2 regions of the Paenibacillus sp. FSL K6-4396 genome follow, and region 1 is predicted to be linked to the other one. Evidence: predicted binding sites of a transcription regulator. Region 1 holds the regulator's gene; the other holds the start of a gene.
The links. Region 1 encodes CtsR, which represses protease genes until heat stress. Its sites were predicted from a motif close to ATGGTCAATAAAGGTCAAACA; they were not measured.
Positions count from the first base shown of each region.

Region 2: the regulator CtsR is predicted to act here: its motif matches at 6,850-6,870, upstream of clpP (ATP-dependent Clp endopeptidase proteolytic subunit ClpP).

Region 1 is NZ_JBBOCR010000001.1:6,299,019-6,314,821, forward strand. Features, by position in the region: gene MHB85_RS27700 (PIN/TRAM domain-containing protein) at 78-1,163, opposite strand; gene MHB85_RS27705 (hypothetical protein) at 1,337-1,732, shown strand; gene pssA (CDP-diacylglycerol--serine O-phosphatidyltransferase) at 1,859-2,590, opposite strand; gene disA (DNA integrity scanning diadenylate cyclase DisA) at 2,636-3,712, opposite strand; gene radA (DNA repair protein RadA) at 3,726-5,093, opposite strand; gene MHB85_RS27725 (ATP-dependent Clp protease ATP-binding subunit) at 5,365-7,827, opposite strand; gene MHB85_RS27730 (protein arginine kinase) at 8,012-9,082, opposite strand; gene MHB85_RS27735 (UvrB/UvrC motif-containing protein) at 9,111-9,635, opposite strand; gene MHB85_RS27740 (CtsR family transcriptional regulator) at 9,667-10,128, opposite strand; gene MHB85_RS27745 (GNAT family N-acetyltransferase) at 10,590-11,765, opposite strand; rRNA gene rrf (5S ribosomal RNA) at 11,945-12,061, opposite strand; rRNA gene MHB85_RS27755 (23S ribosomal RNA) at 12,205-15,132, opposite strand; tRNA gene MHB85_RS27760 (tRNA-Ala) at 15,345-15,420, opposite strand; rRNA gene MHB85_RS27765 (16S ribosomal RNA) at 15,529-15,803, opposite strand, start outside.
Region 2 is NZ_JBBOCR010000001.1:177,291-193,093, forward strand. Features, by position in the region: gene MHB85_RS00865 (ROK family glucokinase) at 1-193, shown strand, start outside; gene rapZ (RNase adapter RapZ) at 245-1,144, shown strand; gene MHB85_RS00875 (gluconeogenesis factor YvcK family protein) at 1,158-2,144, shown strand; gene whiA (DNA-binding protein WhiA) at 2,151-3,089, shown strand; gene MHB85_RS00885 (HPr family phosphocarrier protein) at 3,337-3,606, shown strand; gene MHB85_RS00890 (SIMPL domain-containing protein) at 3,763-4,515, shown strand; gene MHB85_RS00895 (stalk domain-containing protein) at 4,902-5,999, shown strand; gene clpP (ATP-dependent Clp endopeptidase proteolytic subunit ClpP) at 6,165-6,761, opposite strand; tRNA gene MHB85_RS00905 (tRNA-Arg) at 6,938-7,012, opposite strand; gene MHB85_RS00910 (sugar-binding transcriptional regulator) at 7,439-8,464, shown strand; gene gap (type I glyceraldehyde-3-phosphate dehydrogenase) at 8,571-9,578, shown strand; gene MHB85_RS00920 (phosphoglycerate kinase) at 9,730-10,911, shown strand; gene tpiA (triose-phosphate isomerase) at 10,948-11,700, shown strand; gene gpmI (2,3-bisphosphoglycerate-independent phosphoglycerate mutase) at 11,702-13,246, shown strand; gene eno (phosphopyruvate hydratase) at 13,490-14,776, shown strand; gene secG (preprotein translocase subunit SecG) at 14,986-15,219, shown strand; gene rnr (ribonuclease R) at 15,781-15,803, shown strand, end outside.

The sequences.
Region 1 (15,803 bases):
AATCCCTGCCTTGTCTGTCAGTTTATCGTCCAAAGATATACAATATCATTCAACGATACACTACCCATCATACCGCTTTATTGGGCTTTTTCCAACAGTTTCGGCTTGGCAAAAATCATTCGTCCTGCTGAAGTCTGCAACACACTGGTCACCAGCACTTCCATCATCATGCCGATATACTCGCGTCCGCCTTCCACAACGATCATTGTGCCATCATCCAGATAAGCTACACCTTGACCATGCTCCTTGCCATCCTTGATGATCTGCACCATGATCTCCTCACCTGGCAGAACAACCGGCTTAACCGCATTGGCGAGATCATTAATGTTCAACACAGATACACCCTGGAGTTCGCACACTTTGTTCAGGTTAAAGTCATTGGTGACCACTTTTCCCTGAAGCACTTTTGCCAGTTTAACCAGTTTGCTGTCCACCTCGGAGATTTCCTCGAAATCCCCCTCGTAGATCAGGACTTTTACATCAAGTTCCTTCTGGATTTTGTTCAAAATGTCCAGTCCACGCCGTCCTCTGTTCCGCTTGAGCAGATCCGATGAATCAGCAATATGCTGTAACTCCTCCAGAACAAATTCCGGAATTACGATCGTGCCTTCAATAAATCCGGTTTTGCATATATCAGCGATACGCCCATCGATAATAACACTGGTATCCAGAATTTTATGTTCTTCCATCCGTCTGTCCTCGTCCACCTCGGGATGACCCCATCGTCCAGACATCCAGAAGGCCCCCAGATCGTCTTTCTTCGCCATGGCAAGGGTATAACCGGAATAAGCACTAATCACCGTCAGCGCCACTTGCAGCACTTCTCCTGCCGTCCCCATCCATCCCACAACAGGGTAAAGTAACAAGGCCACGAGCAATCCTGCAACTGTACCTGCGGCACCTGCAGCCAATTCGTTCATAGGTACTTTTGCCAATGAGTCAATTCCACTATGCAACCTGTCTGCCATCAATGTTCCACCAATATTACATACAGCCATAAACATTACAGCTCCCAGCAGCGTTGATATACCAGCTCCCAGTAATCCTGCTGACTGAATCCACTCCGCCATCCATGGGACCGATTTTCCTGCCAGATGATATGCCGTGTAGCCGAACCATGCACCGCACAATCCTGTAAAAGTTAAAATGCCTTTTTTCCACATTAGTCCCTGCACCTCCTTCAATGTATCTTGATCTTTATATCCAGTATGATCCAATTCCTGAATTGCTAATCCCATCTGGAAGAACTTTTTGGAAATGTTGCAATCGTCAGTTGAAAGTAGGTAAATTATTGGCATATAATGAATTCAATTCATATCCCGAGGTGAGTGGCAAAATGAGTACGCTAAGTTTACAGGCTTTCCAGGATCAAGTTTCTGAACTGTTGTTGCGTCATCGCAGCCTGATTGATGTACTGTCCAAAACGGGACAAGCCGGAGCGTCTGTTAACCGTGCCGTGTCCAAAGCCATTACCGAATGCGGCTGCATTGAGCTGCACGCCACCAAGCAGAAATATGCCCCGGAGAGCGATATCGCTCAAACCAAGGGCCTGCTGGAAACGCATGTGGAAGGTGAGTTGTGTGAGAACTGCAGAGAGGTCATCAGCTCTGAGCTAGGGCGGAACCTGTTCTACATGTCGGCTCTCTGCAATCTGCTGGACATTAACATGGAAGAGGTCGTAAATCACGAATCACAGAAGTGTTCAACGTTAGGGATGTTTAATCTGTCGTAAGAAGATATGTATGTCGTTCGCAAGGGTTTCTTTTACCGTAAATAGATCTGAATAAACAAAAAGCACGCATTCTCCAGTTCAGGAGAGTACGTGCTTTCTTTATATAGTGTCTGTCCCCGAGGCGACTTAACGATCGGAAGGACGGGAAGATTTCTCATCCTTGCGCTTTTTCGCCCGACTACGTGAGGCCGCTGTTCGCACATTATGCTTCATTCCATACAGGGCGTATAACACCAACGGAATAAAGATCAATTTGGATAACTGCTCCGGGAAAATAACGGCTACGGCTATGGCAAATAACACAACCCATGGTGCAATCCAGATTGCCTTTCGTGGCAAACCGACCTTTTTGAAATTGGGATATTTAAGCGAACTCACCATCAGATACGATAACAGCAATGTAGCAATCATCATGCTAACCGGGCCAATATCCTTATTGAACAAGGACAGTGTGGCCAGTACCCCGCCGGCTGCCGGTATCGGCAGACCTGTGAAGTATCCAGGAATACCCGGACGAACGTTAAACCGTGCAAGACGAATGGCTCCACAGATCGGAAAAGCCGCTGTTGCAATCCAGGCGAGGATCGGCATCGACTCTTGAAACGACACCATAAATATGATCAGAGCTGGTGCTGCACCAAAGGAAACCATGTCAGACAAGGAATCAAGTTCCTTACCGAATTCACTTTGGGCATTAAGTGCACGTGCCACTCGGCCATCCAGACCATCAAGCAGCATCGCTACAATGACCATAATGGCAGCCAAACTGTAATTTCCATCAATCGCAAGCAAAATTGCCATCATTCCAAGAAACAGATTACCCAGGGTAAAGAGATTCGGAATGAATCTGGTTAGCATCGTTGTTTCACCTCATCCATTTCAAGCCTTTATATAGGCAAACCCTTACATCTGTCTGTCGATAAACATTTGCTCCTGCAAACGTTTGAGGCCTTCCTTAATGGTCCGGGCACGAACTTCACCAATACCATCCACTTCGTCCAGTTCTTCAATTGTAGCCATAATAACATGAGGCAATTGTTCGAATTGATCCACCAGGTTATGGATAATGACATTGGGCAGGCGGGGGATCTTATTTAATACCCGGTATCCGCGAGGTGCAACCGAATCCTCTGAAGTGGCCGCCGATGAAGGATAACCGAGCAGACGGACAATATGATGTGCATCCAACAACTCATCGTCCGACAATCTTTTCAGTCCCACAATAATTTCACGGATTTTGTCATCACTGTCGTCACGGGCATAGTCTTTATACAATAACCAGGCTTCTTCTTCCGTTGTACCCACGAGCTCTTCCATTTGCATGGAGATGAGTCGTCCCTCATTCCCGAGTTCATGAATATATCGTTTGATCTCCGTTTTGATCCGCATCACCATTTCGGTACGCTGAATCACATTAACCACTTCAGGAATCGTCACCAGTTCCTCAAATTCAGAGGCACTCAGATTCGTAAGAGACTGTGTTAATACCGCTTTGTATTTCTCCAGGGTTTGAATCGCTTGATTCGCTTTGGTCAAAATAACCCCAATTTCCTTGAGGGAATAACGAAGTGTTCCCTGATACAAGGTAATGATATTCCGACGCTGTGATATGGATACGACCAATTTACCCGTTTGCTTTGCTACACGCTCTGCCGTCCGGTGACGAATCCCCGTCTCTGATGAAGAGATAGATGAATCCGGGATTAACTGGGTATTGGCGTAAAGAATACGCTTCAAATCTTCGCTAAGAATAATGGCACCATCCATCTTGGCGAGTTCGTACAGGTAGTTTGGGGAGAAATCACAGTTAATCGAGAATCCCCCGTCCACCACTTCCATGACTTCAGGGCTGTATCCTACAACAAGCAGTGCGCCCGTCTTGGCGCGCAGCACATTTTCCAGACCTTCGCGGAAAGGTGTACCTGGTGCGATCAGCCTTAACAACTCATTCATATTATCCAGTTGGCTCATATCTTTCATCTTGTTATGCCCCCTAATCTAAAGCAACCGCTAGTGCATCTGCCACGGTATTCACACCGATCAGTTGTATCCCGCGAGGATGTTTCCAGCCCTTTAAGCTTTTTTCCGGTAAAATGACTCGTTTGAAGCCCAACTTTGCGGCTTCCTTCACTCGTTGTTCGGCCCGTGATACGGCTCGAACTTCACCTGTCAGACCGATCTCGCCAAAGATGACGTCGTCCGGCTTGGTCGGTACATCTCTCAAACTGGATGCAATGCTGACGGCAACCGCCAAATCTACAGCGGGCTCATCCAATCGTACTCCACCAGCCACGTTCAGATACGCATCCTGGGTCTGTAAGAACATACCCATCCGTTTCTCCAGCACTGCGATGATCAGATTTAATCGATGCAGATCTACCCCTGTTGCCATACGGCGGGGAGAAGGGAAATGGGTGGTTGAGATCAACGCCTGCAATTCCACGAGCAGAGGGCGTGTACCCTCCATACTGGCAACTACCGTTGAACCTGCTACACCCAGTGGACGTTCTGACAAAAAGAGTTCGGACGGATTGCCCACCTCACGAAGTCCATCCTCACCCATTTCAAAAATACCAATCTCATTGGTGGAACCAAAACGGTTCTTCACCGCACGCAGCAGGCGATACGTATGATGCCGTTCTCCTTCAAAATAAAGCACGCAATCCACCATATGTTCTAACATACGTGGACCGGCAATGGCACCTTCTTTGGTAACATGCCCCACAAGAACCGTTGCAATGCCTCTGCCTTTAGCAATCCGCATGAACCTTGACGTACATTCCCTTACCTGTGCTACACTACCCGGCGCACTGGTAACTTCGGGAAGATATACCGTCTGAATGGAGTCGATGACCAGAAAATGCGGCTGGATCTGATCCACCGCTTCCTCTACGCGTTCCATATTGGTTTCACACAATACATACAACTCGGCAGAGAGTGCCCCGAGGCGGTCTGCCCGCAATTTAGTCTGCTTGACTGATTCCTCACCGGAAACATATAACACACGCAAACCCGAATGCGTCAAAGCATGGGACGTCTGCAACATCAACGTTGATTTACCGATACCCGGATCTCCGCCCACCAGAACGAGTGAACCCGGAACAATTCCGCCACCCAATACCCGGTTCAACTCTCCGATTCCAGTCTGTACACGCGGTTCCTGACCGCTATCTATATCTATGATAGGAAGCGGTTTATCTTTACTGTCAAACAGAGGAGAATTTCTCCCTTGTGTTTTGACCACCGTCTCTGTTTCTTCCACCATTGAATTCCATGACTGACAACCCGGACACTTACCGTACCACTTGGGGGCTTCATAGCCGCATTCCGTACATTGAAACTTGGTTTTAACTTTGGCCACTTCAGCACTCCTATAATTTAGTTTTATAACAGCATTTTGCATTATTCGACGAATTTCACCCAAACTCCCTGACGTGCAGGGTTACTAAAAGTTTACCATTGTTTGAGATTTTTCGTAAAGGATTATCGCAAACTTTACACATGTTCCTGACATAATCATGTCCGTCTTCTGTCCAAAGTGCAAAAAATCCTCCCCGGCCGAAGCCGAGAAGGATTTGATTATGGAATAAGGATTAATACAAGCTGAAGCTCACTCCAAAGCTTGATGTATATTATTTGGTTTCGATTTCCTCATTGGACGGAACGACCACGTCTTTTTTCGTAACAGACAGTGCACCGTTCTCTTCGTCGATGAGCAATGAATCCCCTTTGGTTACGTTACCTGTGAGCAACTCTTCGGACAATTTGTCCTCAATATGCTTTTGGATCGCCCGACGAAGCGGACGCGCACCGTAAGCTGGATCAAAGCCTGACTTCGCAAGGAAAGACTTGGCATTATCAGTGAGTTCGAAATCGACCTCATGTTCGAGCAGTCGTTTACGAAGTTCTTCACTCATAAGCGTAACAATTTCAGCGATGTGTTTTTCTTCGAGTGAGTGGAACACGATAATTTCATCAATCCGGTTAAGGAACTCTGGACGGAAGCTTTTCTTCAGCTCATCCATCACTTTCCCCTTCATGTTGTCATAATCCGCTCCTGCATCTACAACTGCAGTGAAGCCCAGTGTAGAGTTACGTTTGATCGCTTCGGCACCCACGTTGGATGTTAGAATGATCAGCGTATTGCGGAAGTCAACGACGCGACCTTTGGAATCCGTCAGTCGACCATCCTCAAGCACTTGTAACAAGATATTGAATACTTCTGGATGTGCTTTCTCGATTTCATCGAGCAGGACTACGGAATATGGTTTGCGACGAACTTTCTCTGTCAGCTGGCCACCTTCTTCGTACCCAACATATCCTGGAGGCGCTCCGACAAGTCGGGAAGTCGAGTGCTTCTCACCATACTCGGACATATCAATCCGGATTACTGCATTTTCATCGCCGAACATCGCTTCAGCCAGAGCACGAGCAAGTTCTGTTTTACCTACCCCTGTAGGACCGAGGAAAATGAATGAACCCATCGGACGTTTCGGATCTTTAAGTCCTGCACGAGCACGACGAACCGCACGGCTGACAGACTTCACTGCCTCATCCTGACCGATGACACGTTCATGTAGAATAGACTCCAGATTCATCAGACGCTGTGTCTCTTCTTCTTTCAGTTGGTTCACAGGGATTCCTGTCCAGCTGGCTACCACTTGTGCGATATCCTCAGGAGTAACCTCGGAATCGGTGCGACCTTGTTTCTCTTTCCACTGGTTCTTCGTTACATCCAGCTCTTCACGAATTTTTTGTTCCGTATCACGCAGAGCTGCTGCTTTTTCGAACTCCTGACTTTGAACTGCAGCGTCTTTTTCCTTACGGATATCTTCCAGACGGCTTTCCAGTTGTTTCAGGTTTGGTGGGATCGTGTAAGAGTTCAATCTTACTTTGGAACCCGCTTCATCAATCAGATCAATCGCTTTGTCTGGCAAGAAACGGTCTGTAATGTAACGGTCAGACAGTTTAACCGCCTGCACAATTGCTTCGTCCGTAATTTTCACACGGTGATGCGCCTCATAACGGTCACGCAAGCCATGTAAGATTTGAATCGCTTCTTCCGGAGAAGGCTGATCTACAGTAATCGGTTGGAATCGACGCTCAAGCGCTGCATCCTTCTCGATGTATTTACGATATTCATCCAGTGTTGTCGCACCGATACATTGCAATTCTCCACGAGCCAGAGCCGGTTTCAAAATGTTAGAAGCATCGATGGCACCTTCAGCTCCGCCTGCGCCAATCAAGGTATGCAATTCGTCGATAAACAGGACAATGTTACCTGCTTGGCGAATCTCATCCATGATTTTTTTCAGACGATCTTCGAACTCACCACGATATTTGGTTCCAGCGACTACAGAACCCATATCTAGGGTCATTACACGTTTGTCGCGCAATGTTTCCGGAATCTCATTTGCAATGATTTTTTGTGCAAGGCCTTCAGCAATCGCTGTTTTACCTACACCTGGCTCACCGATCAATACCGGGTTGTTCTTGGTACGACGGCTGAGCACCTGGATGACACGTTCAATTTCTTTACTACGCCCAATGACTGGGTCCAGGTTGTTCTCTCTCGCATAAGCCGTGAGGTCACGTGCCAGACTGTCTAGCGTTGGTGTGCTTACATTGGCAGGTGTGCCATTATGGCTGGATACAGCTTCACTGCTGCCAAGCAATTGCAGCACTTGTTGACGTGCTTTGTTCAGGCTAATTCCCAGGTTATTGAGCACACGTGCTGCAACACCCTCGCCTTCACGAATCAATCCGAGCAGGATATGCTCTGTGCCTACATAGGTATGGCCCAATTTTCGAGCTTCATCCATAGATAGTTCAATTACTTTTTTCGCACGTGGCGTATATGCAATGTTGGTAGGTTGCTCTTGGCCACGGCCAATCAGCGTTTCTACTTCATCCTGAATTTTTTCCAATCCGAGTCCCAGGCCGATCAGTGCTTTGGCTGCGATACCTTCGCCTTCACGAATGAGGCCGAGCAAAATATGCTCAGTACCGATGTTATTATGACCGAGACGGACAGCTTCTTCCTGCGCGAGTGCGAGCACCTTTTGGGCCCGTTCCGTAAATCTTCCAAACATCATATCTCCTGCACCTCCATGGTTTTGGATAAAACGAGGTCATGTAATGAAATAACCGTCGTATTCTTCATATCATTTTTGTTTGCAGCCGTGCTGCGAATAAAGTCATTTGGCATTTGTACATGCCTTATTATATAAAAGCCGCAATGCGGCATGAAACCATATTTCAATACAAAATCAGGCTAAACTAGGACTGCTTCGCTGCATTGATCGTATCACGAATCAACTGAGCTCGGTAGATATCTCGCTCATCTGTGCGCATATCTTCCCCGAATGTTTTCTGCAAAAATCCCGGCTGTGTCATCACATTCAACTCATTCATTACCGTGATGGACAGTCCATCCAACAAGCCGAGATCCACGCCAAGGCGTACATCCGATAAGCGCTGTGCAGCTTCCTTGGAATCAACAATAGCTGCATGAGACAATATGCCGTAAGAACGCATGACCCGATCCGTAATCCGAAGTCTGGAGTCGGTCATTAACCGTTCTCTGGCTGTACGCTCATGACCTATCATCTGTAACACAACACCATGCAGGTTCTCGATGACTTCCTGTTCGGTCTGTCCCAATGTAATCTGGTTCGAGATCTGGAACAGGTTACCCATCGCCTCGCTACCTTCACCGTATATCCCCCTTACAGTTAATCCTACTTGGGAAACTGCGGTTAAAATGCGGCCAATCTGCTGTGTCATCACCAGGGCAGGCAAGTGCATCATAACCGATGCTCTTACACCTGTACCTACATTAGTAGGACAGCTGGTTAAGTATCCTCTGCGGTCATCAAAAGCATAATCCACGTGCGCTTCAAAAGCATCATCTATTGCGGAAGCTTTCTCCCAGGCTTCCTTCACCTGGAACCCCGGATAGAGGCACTGGATACGAAGATGATCCTCTTCGTTAATCATAATACTGACAGACTCATCCTCACTGAGAATAACCGCACCATTCCTGGATTCATTCGCAAGACTTGGACTGATGAGGTGTTTCTCCACCAGCACCCGTTTGTCGAGTTCGTCAATATCGATCAGATCCAACGTATGAAAATCCCCAAAGGCATGAACGTCATCGTATTGAAGTACTTCGCTCAGCTTATTCAGCACCTCTTCCGATTGCTCATTGGAAGCCAGCATCGGAAACGGAACATGCTGAAGGTTGCGTGCAATCCGGACACGGCTGCTAATGACGATTTCGGAATCAGCCGCATCACTGCGCATCCAGTCGCTGAGCGCCTTCTCTGTAAAGCGCAGATTAGGCATTACGCATCCCTCCTACTCATGACAAACTTTACTCCTGAGCTATTCCTTTTTCAAGTCCTCTGATCTGGTCACGGATCTGGGCCGCCTCTTCAAATTCCTCTTGCGCGATACTCTCCTGGAGCTCCCGCTTCAGATCAGCGATTTGCCGTTTCACCTTGATGCGACCACCAGCTCGTGCAGGCACTTTGCCTACATGGGACGTATTACCGTGAACCCGCTTGAACAAAGGATCCAGACGGCTGTCAAAATATTTATAACATGAACTGCAGCCGAACCGGCCTATCTTGCTAAATTGTGCGTACGTCATACCACACTCTTCACATTGAAGTGCTTTTGCAGGTGGTGTTCCTGCCGATCCACTTTTGCTGGCTGGATCAAAATCAAGCAATCCGGACAACAAGTTGTGAATGGAAAACCCACCTGCTGTTCCAGGGATCATTTCCCCTTTTTCACGGGCACATGACTCACAAATATGGAATTCCGTCTTCTCCCCATTTACGATTTTCGTGAAATGAAGTGTCGCCGGACGTTTATTGCATTCTTGGCACAGCATATTGATGTACCTCCTTTGACCCCGATAGTTTTCATTTACCGAGCAAAGATATTAACATCGCCTTCAACATTCTGGCACGAATTTGATCCCGGTAAGGAAGTTTGACTAATATAACCTCTCTAGATACAGCAGCTCGCATCAACCCGGCTTCCCGCTTGCTCAAGAAGCGCGCTTCTTCCAATTGATAGATCAGACCTTCGGCAGCTGTCTGCCCGATCTCTTCACCAATACTATGGTGCAAATGATTATGCAGAGCTGATTGGGCCGGTAATTCAATACGCTGTATGCGAACATAACCACCACCGCCGCGTTTACTCTCTACCAGGTATCCCTTCTCGAGTGTAAAACGTGTGCTGATGACATAATTGATCTGGGAAGGTACACATGAGAATTGATCTGCCAGATCATTACGCTGAATTTCAACCATTCCTTCGGGACTTTCATGCAAAATACTCTTCAGATATCGTTCGATAATATCAGAGATATTACGCATCCAATCATCCTCCACTGTCTGAAACGTTAAGTCAATAAGGACCCACACGCCCCCACAGAGTACACCTTCTCTACCCATTTAACCAATCAGGGAAACAGCGAATCTTGCTTCCACAGGTGTCAATAGGAGAGCGAAGGAAGCACGAAGGTCCTTTAATATTCCCTTGATCCTCCGATGAGATGAATCCCGTATATTGGCGATCATGCATCAGATTGTAGAAAGAAAGCTACTTAAGTATTAAACCTTTAGTTGACTTTGACTTTCTTTGACTTTATAACCATTATAGCATATTTTGTGGTTTTGCCAAGTGGGGTCACTATTCATTTTTTACGATTTTACACGAAATATTCCCCAGACACAAAAAAACCTCCCCAAAATTGCTGGAGAAGTCCATTTGTCTTTCAATCACGCCGTATTTCTATATAAGCTAATCAAGTTAAATGGAGCAGTGGGAATAGTCATCAGAAGAAATCGAGCAAATAGGTTTCCCGTTCAGGAATCACTTGTTCCAAAGCCTTGATTGCTGCTTCTGGTCCGTGAATTCTTCCGATCCGTGCCATTTCCGTTGGTCTGCGATACCCCATCAGCACTGCGGTAAGGGATTGAATATCCACCTTAATGGTCTGATCATCAGTAATTGGTTCCGAAGTTTTCCATATGGACGCTGTTCCGTTCATTGCCACGTTTAATTGCCATACCCCTTCATTCCATGGAGCGTGTGCATCTTCTACCTGAAGAACAATCTGCAACGGTGAGTCCTGATTTGCAAAGGGATACTGGGATATAAACTGCTCCACACTAACGATACGCGCCATAAAATAAGGTACAATCTCCTGCTGAATCCTCGGGTTATCCAATTGGAAGGCAAGTGTATCACTGGCAGGTGCCTGCAACGTAACTTCCTCGATCATGGAATCATGGTTAGCAATGAAGGTCCACAGTCCTTGCCTAGCCTCTTCGTTCAGATAGATGATCTCTTTAATAGTAAACTTATTTTCCTTAACCTCATATAAAAGATAACCTTGTGCTGCATCAGCTTCATCGTAATATACAGCCTTCTGGCTGCTTCCATTAACCAGAACTGAATTCTCCCACCTTGCATCATCCCGAACCAGAGTTCCGTTATAACGCTCAGCATAAGCACTGTATACTTCCTTTAATATGCTGAGGCCCGGATCCCCACGCCGAATTGTTCCAGGTGTCGCTTTTTTCATAGGCAAATGAGCTGTAGGTACTTTATAACGTTTAAATTCAACATACGTCTCCCATCCATACTTCCGATAGAAACCAAAAGAGAATGGATGCAAGAATGATATGCTCTGTTTGTTGCGATTCATTTCTTCCAACGCATGCTTCAGTAGACCCGCTACCCAGCCTTTGCGTCTATACTCTGGCCAGGTGGCTACACCCGCAATACCGCCCATCTCGAACGCTCTGCCATGAATATAGGTGTGAAAAGGAATGATGTGAAGTTTGGCTCCTAGCTGCCCGTCCTCATATACACCCCATATATCTTGTGACGAAAACTGACTCCGCCGCTTTTCTTTTTGTTCATCATTCATTACCACCTGAAAAGCATATTCGGAGAGTGCCATCGCTGGTTCAAAATCATCTACCGTCAATTTCTGAATTTCCATGTTGTCCTACACCCCATTCGCTAGAGTTATTATCAATCCAAATCATAGCCTGATATGTGATATATGTACCCCTTAGAGTGTGTCAGAGGATTCTTACAAAGTCAAATAAGAGATGCTTTCGCATCCCCTTAAATAAACAAATAAAAACCACCACCGAATAACATCGGCAGTGGTTCTTCGCTTGGCGGCGTCCTACTCTCCCAGGACCCTGCGGTCCAAGTACCATCGGCGCTAGAGGGCTTAACGGTCGTGTTCGGGATGGGTACGTGTGGAACCCCTCCGCCATCGCCACCAAACGCGATTTGTCGAAGCATAGCTTCTTGAAATCAGATATGGAACTGAAAATCATACACACGTTCTGTGATGTACCCATTTTCATTTCAGAGATCATTCTCTGAAAACTAGATTCGAAACGAAACACGCGAATTATCACTTGCTATTGGATAAGCCCTCGACCGATTAGTACTGGTCAGCTCCATGCATTGCTGCACTTCCACCCCCAGCCTATCTACCTCGTCGTCTTCAAGGGGTCTTACATACTGGGAAATCTCATCTTGAGGGGGGCTTCACGCTTAGATGCTTTCAGCGTTTATCCCGTCCGTACATAGCTACCCAGCGGTGCTCCTGGCGGAACAACTGGTACACCAGCGGTACGTCCATCCCGGTCCTCTCGTACTAAGGACAGCTCCTCTCAAATTTCCTACGCCCACGACAGATAGGGACCGAACTGTCTCACGACGTTCTGAACCCAGCTCGCGTACCGCTTTAATGGGCGAACAGCCCAACCCTTGGGACCTACTTCAGCCCCAGGATGCGATGAGCCGACATCGAGGTGCCAAACCTCCCCGTCGATGTGGACTCTTGGGGGAGATAAGCCTGTTATCCCCAGGGTAGCTTTTATCCGTTGAGCGATGGCCCTTCCATGCGGTACCACCGGATCACTAAGCCCGACTTTCGTCCCTGCTCGACTTGTAGGTCTCGCAGTCAAGCTCCCTTATGCCTTTGCACTCTTCGAATGATTTCCAACCATTCTGAGGGAACCTTTGGGCGCCTCCGTTACTCTTTAGGAGGCGACCGCCCCAGTCAAACTGCCCACCTGACACTGTCCCCGCACCGGATTACGGTACCAGGTTAGAACCTAGATACGATCAGGGTGGTATCCCAACGTTGCCTCCACAGAAGCTTGCGCTCCTGCTTCAAAGGCTCCCACCTATCCTGTACAGATCGTACCCAAATTCAATATCAAGCTGCAGTAAAGCTCCATGGGGTCTTTCCGTCTTGTCGCGGGTAACCTGCATCTTCACAGGTATTAAAATTTCACCGGATCTCTCGTTGAGACAGCGCCCAAGTCGTTACGCCATTCGTGCGGGTCAGAATTTACCTGACAAGGAATTTCGCTACCTTAGGACCGTTATAGTTACGGCCGCCGTTTACTGGGGCTTCGGTTCACAGCTTCGGGATTACTCCCTAACCACTCCCCTTAACCTTCCAGCACCGGGCAGGCGTCAGCCCGTATACTTCGCCTTACGGCTTCGCACAGACCTGTGTTTTTGCTAAACAGTCGCTTGGGCCTTTTCACTGCGGCCCCCTCGTGCTATTCACACTACCGGGGCACCCCTTCTCCCGAAGTTACGGGGTCATTTTGCCGAGTTCCTTAACGAGAGTTCTTCCGCGCGCCTTAGAATACTCTTCTCGCCTACCTGTGTCGGTTTGCGGTACGGGCACCTTCACCTGGCTAGAGGCTTTTCTTGGCAGTGTGAGATCATGACCTTCGCTACTACAATTTTCGCTCCCCATCACAGCTCAGCCTTACAATGTGCGGATTTGCCTACACATCAGCCTTACTGCTTAGACGGACATCCATCAGTCCGCGTCACTACCCTACTGCGTCCCCCCATTGCTCATAACGGCTTACGGTGGTACAGGAATTTCGACCTGTTGTCCTTCGACTACGCCTTTCGGCCTCGCCTTAGGTCCCGACTTACCCTGAGCGGACGAGCCTTCCTCAGGAACCCTTAGGCTTTCGGCGGATCAGATTCTCACTGATCTTTTCGTTACTCATACCGGCATTCTCACTTGTATAATGTCCAGCGCTCCTTACGGTACACCTTCAACCCTTATACAACGCTCCCCTACCCCTGATGCATTGCATCAAGCCATAGCTTCGGTGGTGTGTTTAGCCCCGTTACATTTTCGGCGCAGAGTCACTCGACCAGTGAGCTATTACGCACTCTTTCAATGGTGGCTGCTTCTAAGCCAACATCCTGGTTGTCTGTGCAACTCCACATCCTTTCCCACTTAACACACACTTGGGGACCTTAGCTGATGGTCTGGGCTGTTTCCCTTTTGACAATGGATCTTAGCACTCACTGTCTGACTCCCGGAAGTAAGTCTATGGCATTCGGAGTTTGACTGAGCTTGGTAACCCTTGCGGGCCCCGCACCCAATCAGTGCTCTACCTCCACGACTCTGTTTTCCGAGGCTAGCCCTAAAGCTATTTCGGGGAGAACCAGCTATCTCCGAGTTCGATTGGAATTTCTCCGCTACCCCCACCTCATCCCCGCATTTTTCAACATGCGTGGGTTCGGGCCTCCAGTGCGTGTTACCGCACCTTCACCCTGGACAGGGGTAGATCACCCGGTTTCGGGTCTACGTCCACGTACTAAGTCGCCCTATTCAGACTCGCTTTCGCTGCGGCTCCGGCTCTTCACCTTAACCTTGCACGGGAACGTAACTCGCCGGTTCATTCTACAAAAGGCACGCCATCACCCCTAAAACGGGCTCTGACTTTTTGTAAGCACACGGTTTCAGGTTCTATTTCACTCCCCTTCCGGGGTGCTTTTCACCTTTCCCTCACGGTACTGCTTCACTATCGGTCGCTAGGAAGTATTTAGCCTTGGCAGATGGTCCTGCCGGATTCATACGGGGTTTCACGTGCCCCGCACTACTCGGGATCCGTCTCGGAGGGAACCAACTTTCAATTACAGGGCTTTTACCTTCTTTGGCGGGCCTTTCCAGACCTCTTCGCTTAACCGGTTCCTTTGTAACTCCATGTGAGACGTCCCACAACCCCAAAGAGCAAGCTCCTTGGTTTGGGCTTCTCCGCGTTCGCTCGCCGCTACTGACGGAATCACTATTGTTTTCTCTTCCTCAGGGTACTTAGATGTTTCAGTTCCCCTGGTATGCCTCTGCACAACCTATGTATTCAGTTGTGAGTAACTGGAAATTACCCCAGCTGGGTTTCCCCATTCGGACACCCCCGGATCAAAGCTTGCTTACAGCTCCCCGAGGCAGTTTCGTTGTTCGCCACGTCCTTCATCGGCTCCTAGCGCCTAGGCATCCTCCGTGTGCTCTTAGTAGCTTAACCAGTTTGCTCCGGTTTTGGCTGCTCGCTTCCCTTGTTTTGGACTACGTCCAAAGCCAAAAGTCACTCCCATCCAATACCATCGCAAAAGCAATTAAGTACCAATTTATTAAACTTGTTTAACACAAGTTCAGCTAAAAAGGAATGTTCTAATTCGCGTTTGTTTCGTTTCGATATCTAGTTTTCAAAGAACAAGCCAAATAGATGAAATTGTTTGGTGGAGCCAAGCGGGATCGAACCGCTGACCTCCTGCTTGCAAGGCAGGCGCTCTCCCAGCTGAGCTATGGCCCCTCAAATTCCATCAAAACTGAACAAATGGATAAGTAACTGTGTTGCTGGTGCAGGTTCTAAGAACCTGCGTATTTGAATGTTTCCGTTGCAGGAAACGATTCTCCATAGAAAGGAGGTGATCCAGCCGCACCTTCCGATACGGCTACCTTGTTACGACTTCACCCCAATCATCTATCCCACCTTCGGCGGCTGGCTCCTTGCGGTTACCCCACCGACTTCGGGTGTTATAAACTCTCGTGGTGTGACGGGCGGTGTGTACAAGACCCGGGAACGTATTCACCGCGGCATGCTGATCCGCGATTACTAGCAATTCCGACTTCATGCAGGCGAGTTGCAGCCTGCAATCCGAACTGAGACCGGCTTTGTTGGGATTGGCTCCATCT
Region 2 (15,803 bases), 6.1 Mb from region 1:
TGTCATTAACCCGGAGATGTTCATCATCGGTGGCGGCGTATCCAAAGCGGGCAATTTCTTGTTTGATGAAATCCGTACTGTGTTTGCTAAGCTGACGCCAGAACCGTTGCAAGATGGGGTTCAGATTCTGGAAGCTACACTTGGTAATAATGCAGGTATTGTGGGTGCAGCAGGTCTTCTCTTGCGTTCCTAGTACCCTCGTAACAATATATGAAGACAGCAATATGATAAGGAGGGGACATTTATGCTTGAAGGTGAAGGATCACCAGGCACAGGCGCCACGCTCATTATCATTACGGGCATGTCGGGGGCAGGTAAAACCATTGCAGTACAAAGCCTGGAGGATCTGGGTTTCTTCTGTGTGGATAATCTGCCGCCGGTATTGATTCCAAAATTTGCGGAACTAATTGAACAGTCAAATGGCAAGATTGGTAAGGTTGCATTGGTTATCGATCTGCGCGGGCGTGAATTCTTTACGGCTCTGTCCGAGTCTTTGAACTATATTAAAGATCATTTTACCATTCATTGCGAGATTTTATTCCTGGATGCTACAGATTCTGTACTTGTTCAGCGTTACAAAGAAAGCAGGCGCAGACATCCACTGGCTCCTGAGGGCATGCCGCTGGACGGCATCCGACTGGAACGCAAGATGTTGGAGGAACTCAAAAACTCTGCGACTCAGGTACTGAATACAAGTACGATGAAGCCTGCTCAACTGAAAGAACGCATCATATCCCGCTTTTCTCATCTGGAAAGCCAAATGCTGTCGGTGAATATTACGTCGTTTGGATTCAAGTATGGCATTCCGATTGATGCTGATCTGGTGTTTGATGTACGTTTTTTACCGAATCCGCATTATATTGATCATTTGCGACCGAATACGGGACAGAATAGTGATGTGTACGAATATGTTATGAAGTGGCCAGAGACACAGGCGTTTCTGACCAAGCTGCTGGATATGCTGCATTTCCTGATTCCGCAATACCGGAAGGAAGGCAAAAGCCAGGTTATTATTGGAATCGGCTGTACCGGAGGCAAGCATCGTTCGGTAGCAATATCGGAATATTTGGGCAAGATGTTGGGAAGCAGCGAGACAGAAGCTGTCACCGTGAGCCATCGCGACGCTGACCGGGACCGTCATTGAAGAGGGTGAAGGGATGAAAGAGGCCGGACCACGAAGAGAACGTCCGAGAATAGTTGTAATGGGCGGCGGAACCGGATTATCCGTGATGCTGCGCGGTTTGAAAGAGAAGCCGCTGGATATCACGGCCATCGTCACGGTTGCAGATGACGGTGGAAGTTCAGGCATCCTGCGCAATGAGCTACAGATGCCGCCTCCGGGCGACATTCGCAACGTGCTTACGGCACTGGCTGATGTAGAACCATTGCTTTCAGATATGTTGAAGTACCGTTTCAATACAGGCGCGGGGCTTGCAGGCCACAGCTTGGGGAATTTGATTTTGGCTGCAATGACGGATATTTCAGGCGACTTTGTGACCGCAGTGCGGGAGCTTAGCCGCGTGTTTGCCGTTCGAGGTGAGGTATTGCCAGCAGCCGGGCAGGCCGTTGTGTTGCATGCGGAGATGGAAGATGGGACAATTATTACAGGTGAGTCCAAAATCCCTGAGGCGGGTGGACGCATCAAACGTGTTTTCCTTGAACCGGATCACGTGGAGCCGTTGCCAGAGGCAGTAGAGGCCATTCGTCAAGCTGACGCCATTCTGATCGGGCCAGGCAGCCTCTATACAAGCATCCTTCCCAATCTGCTCGTACCTAAGCTTGCAGAAGCTGTGGTAGAGGCTGATGCGGTGAAGATGTTTATCTGTAATGTGATGACACAGCCGGGAGAAACAGATAACTATACGGTAAGTGACCACCTTAAGGCGGTACACGAGCATATAGGTCATCAGCTCTTCGACTATGTTATCGTAAATAATGGTGATATTCCGCTGCAAGTGCAAAATAAGTATGCGGAAAAAGGAGCAAAACCGGTTGTACTGGATATGAATGTACTCGAAAGTGCCGGCTATCAGGTGGTTGCGGATACCCTTGTTCTGTTCAAAACCTATCTGCGACATGATGCCGACAAGTTAAGTCATCACATCTACCAACTGGTACAAAATTGGATGTTACGGAAGAGGTGAAGTCCCATGTCGTTTGCAGCACAGACCAAAAAAGAGTTAACCATGATCGAGAGCGAACCGTGCTGCGAAAAGGCGGAACTTTCAGCCCTCATCCGTATGCTTGGTGCAGTGCAGTTATCGAATAAAAAAGTGATCTTGGATATTTCGACGGAGAATGCCGCGATTGCAAGACGGGCATACTCTCTGCTTAAAAAGCATTTTCAAGTGCATACGGAATTACTGGTCCGCAAAAAAATGCGGCTGAAAAAGAACAATGTATATATTGTTCGTATTCCAACCATGGTACAGGAGATTCTCAATAGTCTTCATATTGTATCTGAGGGCTTTCTCTTTACCCCAGGGATCAGTACGGAATTGTTTCAGCAAAACTGTTGTAAACGGGCCTATCTTCGCGGTGCATTTCTGGCCGGTGGATCGGTTAATAATCCGGAAGGTTCCTCTTACCATCTGGAGATTGCGTCTATGTATGAAGAGCACTGTCAGGCACTGGTTGACCTGGCCAATGAATTTCTTCTGAATGCCCGGTGTATAGAACGGAAAAAAGGATTCATCCTATACATTAAGGAAGGCGAGAAAATCATTGAGCTGCTCAGCATCATTGGTGCTCATCAGGCCTTGTTCAAGTTTGAAGATGTACGAATTATGCGAGACATGCGAAACTCCGTTAACCGGATTGTCAATTGTGAGACCGCCAACCTGAACAAAACGATTGGAGCGGCCGTAAGACAAATCGATAATATCCGGTTGTTACAAAAGGAAGTTGGTCTGGAATCTTTGCCTGAGAAACTTCGCGAAGTGGCGGAGGTTCGACTCGCTCATCCGGATATCAACTTGAAGGAAGTTGGCGAGCTCCTTAAAGGTACAGTCAGCAAGTCGGGAGTGAACCATCGGCTTCGTAAAATTGATGAACTGGCTGAGAAAGTACGCACAGAACGTTATGGTTAAGACGGTAAGTAACAAGGTCGGCTGTTTCTGCTGAACAGAAAGGTCAGGAAAGTCAGCCGTTAAGGATCTGGGAGACTCACTTAGGTCATTGGATGCGCTGTGCAAAAGATGAAATTAGGGCAAGATAATGTCCTCCAAAGCACCCTGAGTTTTTTCTTCTAGTGTCCTGCACGGGTTAATGGTATAATGTTGTTTAAATATAATTGTGTATTTAATGTCCAGATTTCATAATAGGGGGTAAGTTTCCATGACAAAGCACCCGGTAGTTGTCCGTTTGAAAACGGGTCTCCATGCCAGACCTGCGGCACTGTTCGTTCAAGAAGCGAATAAGTACTCGTCTGAAGTGTTCGTCGAGAAGGACGACAAAAAAGTTAATGCAAAAAGTATCATGGGGATCATGAGCCTTGCAATTAGCACAGGTACGGAAATCCAGATTAGTGCAGAAGGCGCGGATGCCGAACAGGCTGTAAACGCTTTAGTTAGTCTGGTAAGCAAGGAAGAGCTCGAAAACCAATAAGATATGATCAATCCAATGAAGAAGTCCCGAAAGGGGCTTTTTTGCGTTTTTCACGTTTATGCTATCGTCAAGTGCAACATTATGGAATTTGTCCCGTCTGTTAAGGTATCAAATCGATTAAAGTTTGAGATGTTAACACATAAGGAGGCTATCGTGATGGGTAAACAATGGATGAAACCGTTTGGTGCAGTGCTGGTAGCAAGTACGTTGCTTGTAGGAGGAACCGCATGGGTTGCGCCAGGGAACTATGCTTATGCTGCAGAGGTTCAAGGGGTACAACAGAATGTGATTAACGTCGTGGGTAAAGGTGAGATTCAGGTGAAGCCTGATATTGCTTATCTGTCCATTGGTGTGAACAGTACTGCAGAGACAGCTGCATCTGCTCAAAAAGCGAATGCTGCCAAAGTTCAAAAGGTATCCAACTTGCTGAAGAATACGTGGAAGATCAGTGCAGACGACATTCAAACCAGTCAGTTCTCTGTACAACCCAATTATACGTATAGCGAAAAAGACGGACAACAAATCAAAGGATACACAGCGCATCATACACTGACAGTCACGTATCGTCAGATGGACAAGATTGGCGAGCTGCTCGATGCTGCTTCAGGGGCGGGTGCCAACAATATTGAGAACGTACGCTTTACTGTAGAAAATCCGGAAAGTTATGAATCCCAAGTGATTGAGAAAGCTGTTGCCAATGCAGATGTGAAAGCTGGCGCCATTGCAAAAGCAGTTAAACGTCAACTGGGTGCTGTTCTTTCCGTGAGCCAAGGTGATGCCAATGTGCCTGTATTCTATGCAAGCGAGGCGTTGATGTCCAAAGCACAAGATACAGCAGGTGGTACGGAGATTGAAACAGGCCAGGTTAAAGTAAGTACAATCCTGAATATCACGTATGAAATGAAATAAAAGATCGAATTAAGGACTGTAAGCTCAAGTAACCTTTATAAGTGTCATTTGAAGGGTACAACGAAATAATGACAAAGACTTTGTCCTGTGGACAGAGTCTTTTTTTGTTGGAAAAGCAAACTTTGACGAAGTTAGATAGGGGGATACCTTTTTGAAGCAACATGAAATGCTGTATATTGGTATCTTTTTTGTATAGTTGTTCGTGACAAAAAGGTCATAACCCATTATATTTTCCGCCTGATATTCATCAACATTGTAACTCGAGCTGTAAACCTTTCCGAAATTGGGTTAATTATAATAGAGAGGTGAGCGTATGAGATATGCGATCAGGTCAGGATTACATACGCAATGATCCCTAATTGTGAATTCAGAGAGGAGTTTTATATATGACATCATGGAAAAAATGGACAAGTGCATTGCTTGCAGCAGGAATTATTGTAGGTAGTGGTTCGGTATGGCAGGACAGTTCGGTTCAGGCAGCATCGGTATCCTCTAAAGTGACAACCCCGGCTGAGGTAACTCTGAAATCGGGTGGAAAAACACTGACTCAAAAAGGGCTTCTTCAAGGTGGATCGACATGGGTCTCTCTTACGGCAGTAAAAGATGTAGCGGGTGGAACGCTGAAATATGATGCGAAAACCAAGTCATATACGGTAACAGCAGCCAACAATGCGATGACCGTTAGCCTGATGGATGGACAACCAAACGTGTACATTAACGGTTATTACCCTCAGGTGGAAGCAAAATTGATTCAGGGTCGATTATATATTCCATTCTCAGCAATGAGAGATTATCTGGGTGTACAGGGGAATTGGGATGGCAAAACCAAAACGTTGACACTCAGCAAGGTGAAACAAAATAACGTTAAAATTAAAGCGGCAACAGTTAATGTCACTGTAAAAAATGCTGAAGTCGATGTTCAATATCCGCAAGTGAGTGGACTTGCCAGCAAAGAAGCTGAAGCGGCAATCAACAAAGTGCTGAAAGACGAAGTGGATGCTTCTGTAGCTGACTTCAAGAAACAGACATCTGAATTCGGCGGTGCAACAGCCAACCGTCCATATGCATTTGAGAGCTCTTATGTAGTGACGTACAACGAAAAAGGCGTGCTGGGACTCATTACACAACGATACGAAGATTATGCTGGCGCTCATGGTATGACAACCCGTACGGGCCACACCTTTGCACTGGACACAGGCAAGGAGCTTACGTTAGATGATGTGCTGCAAAACAACAAAACCATGCGTGAGACGTTGGGTAAAAAAGTCGGCGAACAGCTGAAAGCTCGCGGTGGATACCTGGAAGGTTATAAAGGGTTGAATAAAGATCAGGATTTCTATGTGACACCAACGGGTGTGGTCGTGTTCTTCCAGTTGTATGAGTATACGGCGTACGCAGAGGGATTCCCTGAAATGCCATTCACGTATAAAGAACTTCTCCCTAAAGGAACTGAACCTTTCAGTAATGTATCTGGAACCAAATAAAGAAATCATTATTATGCACTCTTAAGTTATCTTTCTTATAAAATGAAAAAAATAAGCCCTCATCATGATTATGATGAGGGCTTATTCCCGTATAGACAACACAATGGGGTGTTGCTGACGTTAGGTGTTGATATGTTAACTCGTAGACCGGGGTCTACATAACACTTAAATGCCTTGGGAACCTACGTTTTCGATAACTTTATCAATGATACCGTAATCGGCGGCTTCAGCAGCACTCATGAAGTAGTCACGATCTGTATCTTTCTCAATCCGCTCCAGCGGTTGACCTGAACGCTCAGAGATGATGCGGTTCAAGGTATCACGCATTTTCAGGATGCGGCGAGCACGGATTTCGATGTCGGAAGCTTGACCTTGTGCACCACCAAGTGGTTGGTGAATCATAATTTCACTGTTTGGTAATGCAAAACGTTTACCTTTTGCACCGGCATTCAGCAAGAATGCACCCATGGAAGCCGCCATACCTACACAGATGGTAGATACATCCGGTTTGATGAACTGCATTGTATCGTAAATCGCCATACCGGCTGTAATCGATCCGCCTGGGCTGTTGATGTATAAGTGAATGTCTTTCTCCGGATCTTCCGCAGCCAGGAACAACATCTGTGCCATAATGGCATTAGCCACTACGTCATTAACATCGCTACCAAGGAAAATAATACGATCCTTCAGCAATCTGGAGTAGATGTCGTAGGCGCGCTCACCCCGGTTGCTCTGTTCAACGACCATTGGAATAAAACTCACGTGAAAAACCTCCTTGGAATGTAAATGTTATTGGTGTTTATACTTAAACTGTTACCGTATTACCCACATAATAAACAATTCCAAACAAAAAGTCAAAGAAAGTCAAACTAACTTGCAAAAAAAAGAAACCTTTCCGGTTTCATTGGTTAAATGGGTTATGAGCTGTTAAATAAAAATGGCGCGCCCGCCAAGAATCGAACTTGGATCTCAGGCTTCGGAGGCCTACGTCATATCCATTGGACCACGGGCGCACATTATGTGACAGCAATAATGATTATAGCTCATGAAATATTTAATTGCAAGCAGTTCGTTGTGGTATTGGTTTGGATTAACCTAAAAATGATCATGATGAAGAAGAGTGGATAAAGAGTACATTTAAGTAAATGCTATTAGAGGTTTTGGACATGCCGTATGAAATGTGATTCTGAGCGATATGTAGATTGAATTCATTCGTTTCTTCTATATATGGTATGCGTGAGATAGTCCTAGATCATGGAAGTCTAGGATTGTGAAAATAGGCGCGTACAAACGCTGAATGCGTGTCGAAATAACACGTTGAAACACTTGCATGTCACGTCAGTTTTAGGTAGAATAGACGTGGGACTTAAAAAGTTAACCCGGGACGTTTTAGGGCCACGAAAGAGAGCTTAGAACGAGAACTTGCGGGAGTGGAAAGCATGCGAACGATTTTAGAAGTACAAAAGCAGCTTCTGCCTGATCTCATGGATATCTTGAAAAAGAGGTATACGATTCTGCAACAGATCATGTTATCGGATGTGATCGGACGGAGAACGTTAGCTAATTCCATGCAGATGACCGAGCGGGTTCTGAGGGCTGAGACCGATCTGTTAAAGGCTCAGGGACTTATTGAAATTGACAGTGCAGGAATGAAGATCAGCGAGGCAGGGTATGATTTGCTGCAGCAGTTAGAGCCCGTAGCCAAAGAGTTGTTCGGATTATCCGAGCTGGAAGAGCGCATCAAGCAAGCCTACGGTCTGCAAAAGGTAGTTGTGGTTCCTGGTGATTCGGATATTTCTCCATTTGCCAAAAGGGAACTGGGCAGAGCCGGAGCGAAGGCTCTCGGCAATATCATGAGTGATAACGACGTTGTCGCCGTTACTGGCGGTTCAACAACGGCCGAAGTCGCAGAACAACTAAATCCGCCAACATCGCTCAAAGGTGTCTGGTTCGTACCGGCACGCGGTGGACTTGGAGAAAGCCTTGAAATTCAGGCAAATACGATTGCATCTACAATGGCAAAGCGGGTAGGGGCGCAATACAAACTCCTGCATGTGCCGGATTTGCTTAGTGATCATGCCTATGAATCATTAATCCAGGACCCCAGTGTTCAGGAGATTCTGCAGCTGATTCGGAAATCGCGGATTGTTATTCATGGAATTGGTGATGCCGTGGAGATGGCGACAAGACGTAAACTTGCGACGGAGATTATAGATGAACTTCAGGAGCAAGGTGCCGTATCTGAATCTTTCGGTTATTACTTTAACGATCAGGGTAAGGTGGTACATACCATGCTTACACTGGGTATGCGACTTCAGGATATTGAACGAACCGATGTTGTGATTGGAATCGCAGGTGGCAAAAGCAAAGCTGCTGCTATACATTCTGTGTTGCGATTTGGTCAGGAAGATATTCTGATTATTGATGAGGCTGCTGCCGAAGTCATCGTTGCTGAAATGGAATAAGGTTTTACTTTGAATCACAACTATTGTTGTCTTGACGGACTTCACCGTCTGTCTTGAATATATAAGTTTCATAAAAAATTAATCAAAACTTGGGAGGAACTTACTCATGATTAAAGTAGGTATTAACGGTTTTGGACGTATCGGACGCTTGGCATTCCGCCGTATTCAAAATGTAGCAGGCATCGAGGTAGTAGCAATCAACGACTTGACTGACGCTAAAATGCTCGCTCATTTGCTCAAATATGATACAACTCAAGGTCGTTTCGATGGCGATGTTGAAGTACACGATGGCTTCTTCAAAGTGAACGGCAAAGAAGTTAAAGTATTGGCTAACCGTAACCCGGAAGAACTTCCTTGGGGCGACCTGGGCGTAGATATCGTTCTGGAATGTACTGGTTTCTTCACAACGAAAGAAGCAGCTGAGAAACACTTGAAAGGTGGAGCTAAGAAAGTTGTTATCTCCGCACCAGCTACTGGCGACATGAAAACCATCGTTTACAACGTAAACCATGAAATCCTCGACGGTACTGAAACTGTAATCTCTGGCGCATCTTGCACAACAAACTGCCTGGCACCTATGGCAAAAACACTGCAAGACAAATTCGGAATCGTTCAAGGTTTGATGACTACAATTCACGCTTACACTGGCGACCAAAACACGTTGGATGCTCCACACCCTAAAGGTGACTTCCGTCGTGCTCGCGCAGCAGCTGAAAACATCATCCCTAACACAACTGGTGCTGCTAAAGCAATCGGCCTGGTAATCCCAGAACTGCAAGGCATCCTTGATGGTGCAGCTCAACGTGTACCAGTAGCTACTGGTTCCCTGACTGAGCTCGTAACTGTTCTGAACAAAAAAGTAACTGCTGAAGAAGTTAACGCAGCTATGCAAGAAGCTTCCGATCCAGAAACTTTCGGATACACAGAAGACGAAATCGTATCTTCCGATATCCAAGGAATCACTTTCGGTTCCCTGTTTGATGCAACTCAAACTAAAGTTCTGACTGTTGGCGACCAACAATTGGTTAAAACTGTAGCTTGGTATGACAATGAAATGTCCTACACTGCACAATTGGTTCGCACTTTGGAGCACTTTGCAAAAATGATTAAGTAATATCTGCAATAACATAGAGCGGAAACAGATGCTATATTGTTTCCGCTCTTTATATATCTACATTTTGCAAATTTCTCAAAAACACCAGGATTGACAAGGGATTTTAGCTCTTGATTGGTCCACCAAATACATGGGTGCGGAGGAAATACAGATGAACAAAAAAAGTGTACGCGATATCGAATTGACAGGAAAACGGGCTTTTGTCCGTGTAGATTTCAATGTGCCGCTCGAAGATGGTAAAATTACAGATGACAAACGTATTCGTGCGACGCTTCCTACAATCAACTTCTTGATTGAAAAAGGCGCTAAAGTCATTTTGGCAAGCCACATGGGTCGTCCTAACGGCGAAGTGGTTGAATCCTTGCGTTTGACTCCAGCAGCTGAGCGTTTGTCTGAATTGCTTGGTAAAACAGTTGTTAAAGCTGACGGTTCTGTTGGTGACGCTGTTAAAGCTCAAATCGCTGAACTGAACAACGGCGACGTATTGTTGCTTGAAAACGTTCGTTTCCACGCAGGCGAAGAGAAAAACGATCCGGAACTGGCAAAACAATTTGCTGAACTGGCTGACGTTTTCGTTAATGATGCGTTTGGCGCGGCTCACAGAGCACACGCTTCGACTGAAGGAATCGCTCACTTGCTTCCAGCAGTGTCCGGTTTGTTGATGGAGAAAGAACTTGAAGTGTTGGGTAAAGCAATCTCCAACCCTGAGCGTCCTTTCACAGCTATCATTGGTGGATCCAAAGTTAAGGACAAAATCGATGTAATCGACAACCTGCTGAACATTGCAGACAACGTGATCATCGGTGGCGGTCTGACTTACACGTTCTTCAAAGCACAAGGACATGAAATTGGACAATCCTTGCTGGATGATTCCAAACTTGATGTTGCTCTCGGTTTTATCGAAAAAGCGAAAAAACTGGGCAAAAACTTTTACCTGCCGGTAGATATCGTAGTGTCTGACGATTTCAGTGCGAAAGCAAACACACAAATCGTTGACATCGATGGTATCCCAGCAGATTGGGAAGGTATCGACATCGGTCCTAAAACACGTGAGATCTATGCTGATGTAATCAAAAACTCCAAATTGGTTGTGTGGAACGGACCAATGGGCGTATTTGAAATCGAGCCATTCTCCCACGGTACTCGTGCAGTAGCGGAAGCTTGCGCTGAGACAGAAGCTTACACTGTAATTGGTGGCGGTGACTCCGCAGCAGCAGCAGAGAAGTTCAAATTGGCTGACAAAATGAACCACATCTCTACAGGTGGCGGTGCATCGCTCGAGTTCATGGAAGGTAAAGTACTTCCAGGCGTAGTGGCATTGAACGACAAGTAAGTTTTAGTAGCCTATAGCATGAAGGAGTTGAAACCCATGAGAACACCGATTATCGCAGGTAACTGGAAAATGTTTAAAACGGTTTCCGAATCCAATGACTTCATTCAGGAAGTTAAAGGAAAAGCGGAAGTTGAAGGCGTGGAGACTGTAATCTGCGCACCGTTTACGAATCTGCCATCTCTGGTAGAAGCCGTTAAAGGCACAAACATCAAAATTGGTGCACAAAATCTTCATTTTGAAGACAATGGTGCATTCACAGGTGAAATCAGTGGTGTAATGCTGAAAGACCTGGGTGTGGATTATGTCATTATTGGTCACTCGGAGCGCCGTCAATATTTTGCGGAAACCGATGAGACTGTCAATAAAAAGTTGCATGCAGCATTCCGTCACGGATTGACTCCAATCTTCTGCCTTGGTGAGACGCTTGAAGAGCGTGAAGCGAACCAAACAAAAGACGTATGCAAAGTGCAAACAGTAGCTGCTTTTGCAGGTCTGTCTGCAGAGCAAGCGGCACAAGTTGTTATCGCTTATGAGCCAATCTGGGCGATTGGTACAGGCAAATCCTCCACTTCCCAAGATGCGAATGAAGTTATTGCTTACATCCGTACGCTGGTGAAGGATCTGTACAACGAGACGGTTGCGAATGCAGTTCGTATTCAATACGGCGGCAGTGTTAAACCGGAGAACGTAACAGAATACCTCGGACAAAGCGACATCGACGGCGCACTTGTTGGCGGTGCCAGCTTGCAGCCGGCTTCGTTCATCGCGCTTGTTGAGGGGGCGAAGTAAGATGACAGCTCCAAAACCTGTAGCACTGATCATCATGGATGGCTTTGGTCTACGTAACACGGTGGAAGGCAACGCGGTAGCGCAAGCCAAGAAACCGAACTACGACCGTTTCATGAGCCAATTCCCACATACAACACTCACTGCTTGCGGTGAAGCTGTAGGTTTGCCAGAAGGGCAAATGGGAAATTCCGAGGTAGGTCACCTGAACATTGGTGCCGGCCGGATCGTATACCAGGATTTGACCCGTATCTCCAAATCCATTCGTGACGGCGAGTTCTACGACAATGAAACACTTGTCAAAGCGGTTCGCGAAGCGAAACAAAGCGGCAAAAAGCTTCATCTCTACGGCTTGTTGTCTGATGGCGGCGTACATAGTCACATCGACCACCTGTTTGCTATGCTGGATCTGGCCAAAAAAGAAGGAATGAATGATGTATATATTCATGCTTTCATGGATGGCCGTGATGTTATGCCAGACAGTGGTAAAGACTTCATGCAGAAGCTGATCGCCAAGATTGAAGAAGTCGGTGTAGGTAAAATTGCAACGGTTCAAGGCCGCTATTACGCGATGGACCGTGACAAACGTTGGGAACGGGTTGAGAAATCATACCGTGCCATCGTTTATGGAGATGGACCCAAATACACTGACCCACTCAAAGCGGTTGAAGAATCGTATGAGAAGTCCGTATTTGATGAATTCGTTGAACCAACGGTTATCGTCAAAGCGGATGGTGAGCCGGTAGGTTTGGTTGAGAGCGGCGATTCCGTTATCTTCCTCAACTTCCGTCCTGACCGTGCGATTCAGTTGTCGCAAGTATTCACAAACCAGGATTTCCGCGGTTTCGATCGTGGTCCGAAGTTCCCTGTGGGCTTGCACTTTGTATGCTTGACTTTGTTCAGCGAGACGGTTGAAGGTTATGTGGCTTATTCGCCGAAGAACCTCGACAACACCCTGGGTGAAGTTCTGGTACAGAACAATAAAAAACAACTGCGTATTGCAGAAACTGAGAAATACCCGCACGTTACCTTCTTCTTCAGCGGTGGTCGTGATGTGGAGCTTCCGGGCGAAACTCGCGTACTAATCAACTCACCAAAAGTTGCAACGTATGACCTGCAACCGGAGATGAGTGCGTATGAAGTAGCTGATGCATGTGTTCGCGAGATCGAAGCAGACAAACATGACGCCATCATTCTGAACTTTGCTAACCCTGACATGGTTGGACACTCCGGCATGCTGGAGCCTACCATCAAAGCGGTTGAAGTAACAGATGAGTGCATGGGCCGTGTTGTGGATGCGGTACTTGCCAAAGGCGGCGTTGTACTGATCACTGCGGATCATGGTAACGCGGATATGGTGTTCGATGAGAAAGGACGTCCGTTCACAGCTCATACAACGAACCCCGTTCCATTCATCGTTACGGATGCCAATGTAACTCTGCGTGAAGGCGGAATCCTGGCAGATATCGCGCCAACGATCCTTGACCTGATGCAATTGCCTAAACCGGAAGAAATGACAGGTACATCTGTCATCGCTACCCGCAAATAAGTTACGTAACAACATATATGAAATTGGGAAGTTTGGAGTTTACCCCTGAACGAAGGAAGCAGAAATTGTCTGAAGAAGCGTTAGCGTTCGCCTTTATCACATGATTCCAACTTATGAAAATAAGTTCAAAAGGAATCAGGGGATAACAGCGATCAGAGAACAATTCTGCTAACGTAGTGGAAAAGGGAAAACACAAGTGGTCCTAATTTATAATAAATTTACATTTAAAGGAGATTATCACAAATGACTATTATTTCTGACGTGTACGCTCGCGAAGTCCTCGACTCCCGCGGTAACCCTACAGTAGAAGTTGAAGTATACCTGGAGTCCGGCGCAATCGGACGCGCAATCGTTCCATCTGGTGCATCCACTGGTGCCCACGAAGCCGTTGAGCTTCGCGATGGTGACAAATCCCGTTACCTCGGTAAAGGCGTTCTGCAAGCTGTTAAAAACGTAAACGAAACAATCGCTCCAGAAGTTATCGGTATGGATGCATTGGATCAACTGGGTATCGACAAATTGATGATCACTTTGGATGGTACGCCAAACAAAGGTAAACTGGGTGCTAACGCAATCCTGGCTGTATCCATGGCAGTAGCTCGCGCAGCTGCTGACGCTCTGGACCTGCCATTGTACGTTTACCTGGGCGGATTCAACGCTAAAGCATTGCCAGTACCAATGATGAACATCATCAACGGTGGTGAGCATGCTGACAACAACATCGACGTTCAAGAGTTCATGGTTCTTCCAGTTGGAGCACCAAGCTTCAAAGAAGCTCTTCGCGTAGGTGCAGAGATCTTCCACAACTTGAAATCCGTATTGAGCTCCAAAGGCTTGAACACAGCTGTAGGTGACGAAGGTGGTTTCGCACCGAACCTTGGTTCGAACGAAGAAGCAATCACTACAATCATCGAAGCAATTGAAAAAGCTGGTTACAAACCAGGCGTTGACGTATTCCTGGGTATGGACGTTGCTTCCACTGAGTTCTACAAAGATGGTAAGTACACACTTGCTGGTGAAGGTAAATCTTACACTTCCGCTGAGTATGTTGACCTTCTGGCTTCATGGGTTGAGAAATACCCAATCATCACAATCGAAGACGGTATGTCCGAAGATGACTGGGATGGTTGGAAATTGCTCACTGAGAAATTGGGAGACAAAGTACAACTCGTTGGTGATGACCTGTTCGTAACAAACACTGAGCGTCTGGGCAGAGGTATCGACGAAGGTATCGGTAACTCCATCCTGATCAAAGTTAACCAAATCGGTACATTGACTGAAACATTTGATGCAATCGAAATGGCTAAACGTGCAGGATACACAGCTGTAATCTCTCACCGTTCCGGTGAATCCGAAGACAGCACAATTGCTGATATCGCTGTTGCAACTAACGCTGGTCAAATCAAAACGGGTGCTCCTTCCCGTACAGACCGTATCGCGAAGTACAACCAATTGCTCCGCATTGAGGATCAACTGGGTGAACTGGCTCAATACAATGGTCTTAAAGGATTCTACAACCTTAAAAAATAAGCTGGATATCCAGCTTTTACGGGCAAGCCGGGTAACCGGCTTGTCTTTTTTTGCAACGAAGTAATGGTATAACGTAAGGATCACGCAGATGGTGAAATTTAGGGCATTGTATAAACTGTACTACTTGTAGTACAACCATAGCTATGTTACAATTAAAGTAACTGTTTTTATGGTGAGATGTATGCCCACATGGGTAGGAGGTGGAAAGAATGGATATTGCTTTGAAATTGCTGCTCGTTGTTTTCTCGATCGGTCTAATCACTGTAGTATTGCTGCAGCACGGGAAAAGCGCTGGTTTGGCGGGTGCCATCTCCGGTGGTGCGGAACATCTTTTCGGTAAAACGAAAGCGCGCGGATTGGATCTCTTCCTGCAACGTGCAACGGTGGTACTGGGTGCAGGATTTATGATTTTGTCTATTGTTGTTACGGTGGTTTCCAAGTAAGACTTGGAACTGCTGTTCAATGAATAGCTTAAGCTAATGGCTTAATTGATGAACCTTCGTTTCGTGAAGAAACGGGGGTTTTTTAATAAATTCTTACGCGTCCAAACTTTTCCAACAATTTAATCTATAGACTCCATGATTTTCGGTCTTCTTCTCACTTCTGTTTGGTTTGCCTTCCTTAAAATGCATCACACCCCTAACATGTATGGTATGTCCCTCGCTTATTCGTTACGCGAACTCACTCCCTATAATGAATGTCATGTGTACAGAAAATTTCCGGACGTAGTCCTTTTCCAGATGCGCACAGCACGTGTATCGCATAAAATGTCTGTAGAGATACGTGAAAGCGTGATTTTGAGGAGCGCATGGCCACTGTGGTTTTTTTGCGAGGTACGGATGGGCCAGATTGAATTCGTGTATACTAGGGTATGAGATAGTATGGTTGTACCACTACTTCTCTTCACAGTAGTGATATTGTATTGCATGAAAATGGTAAGAATTCCGATACATAAAGAGATAAGACTTGCTTACACTTTTATGTTTCCCGAGGTGAATATATTAATGATAACAGAACAACAATTGCT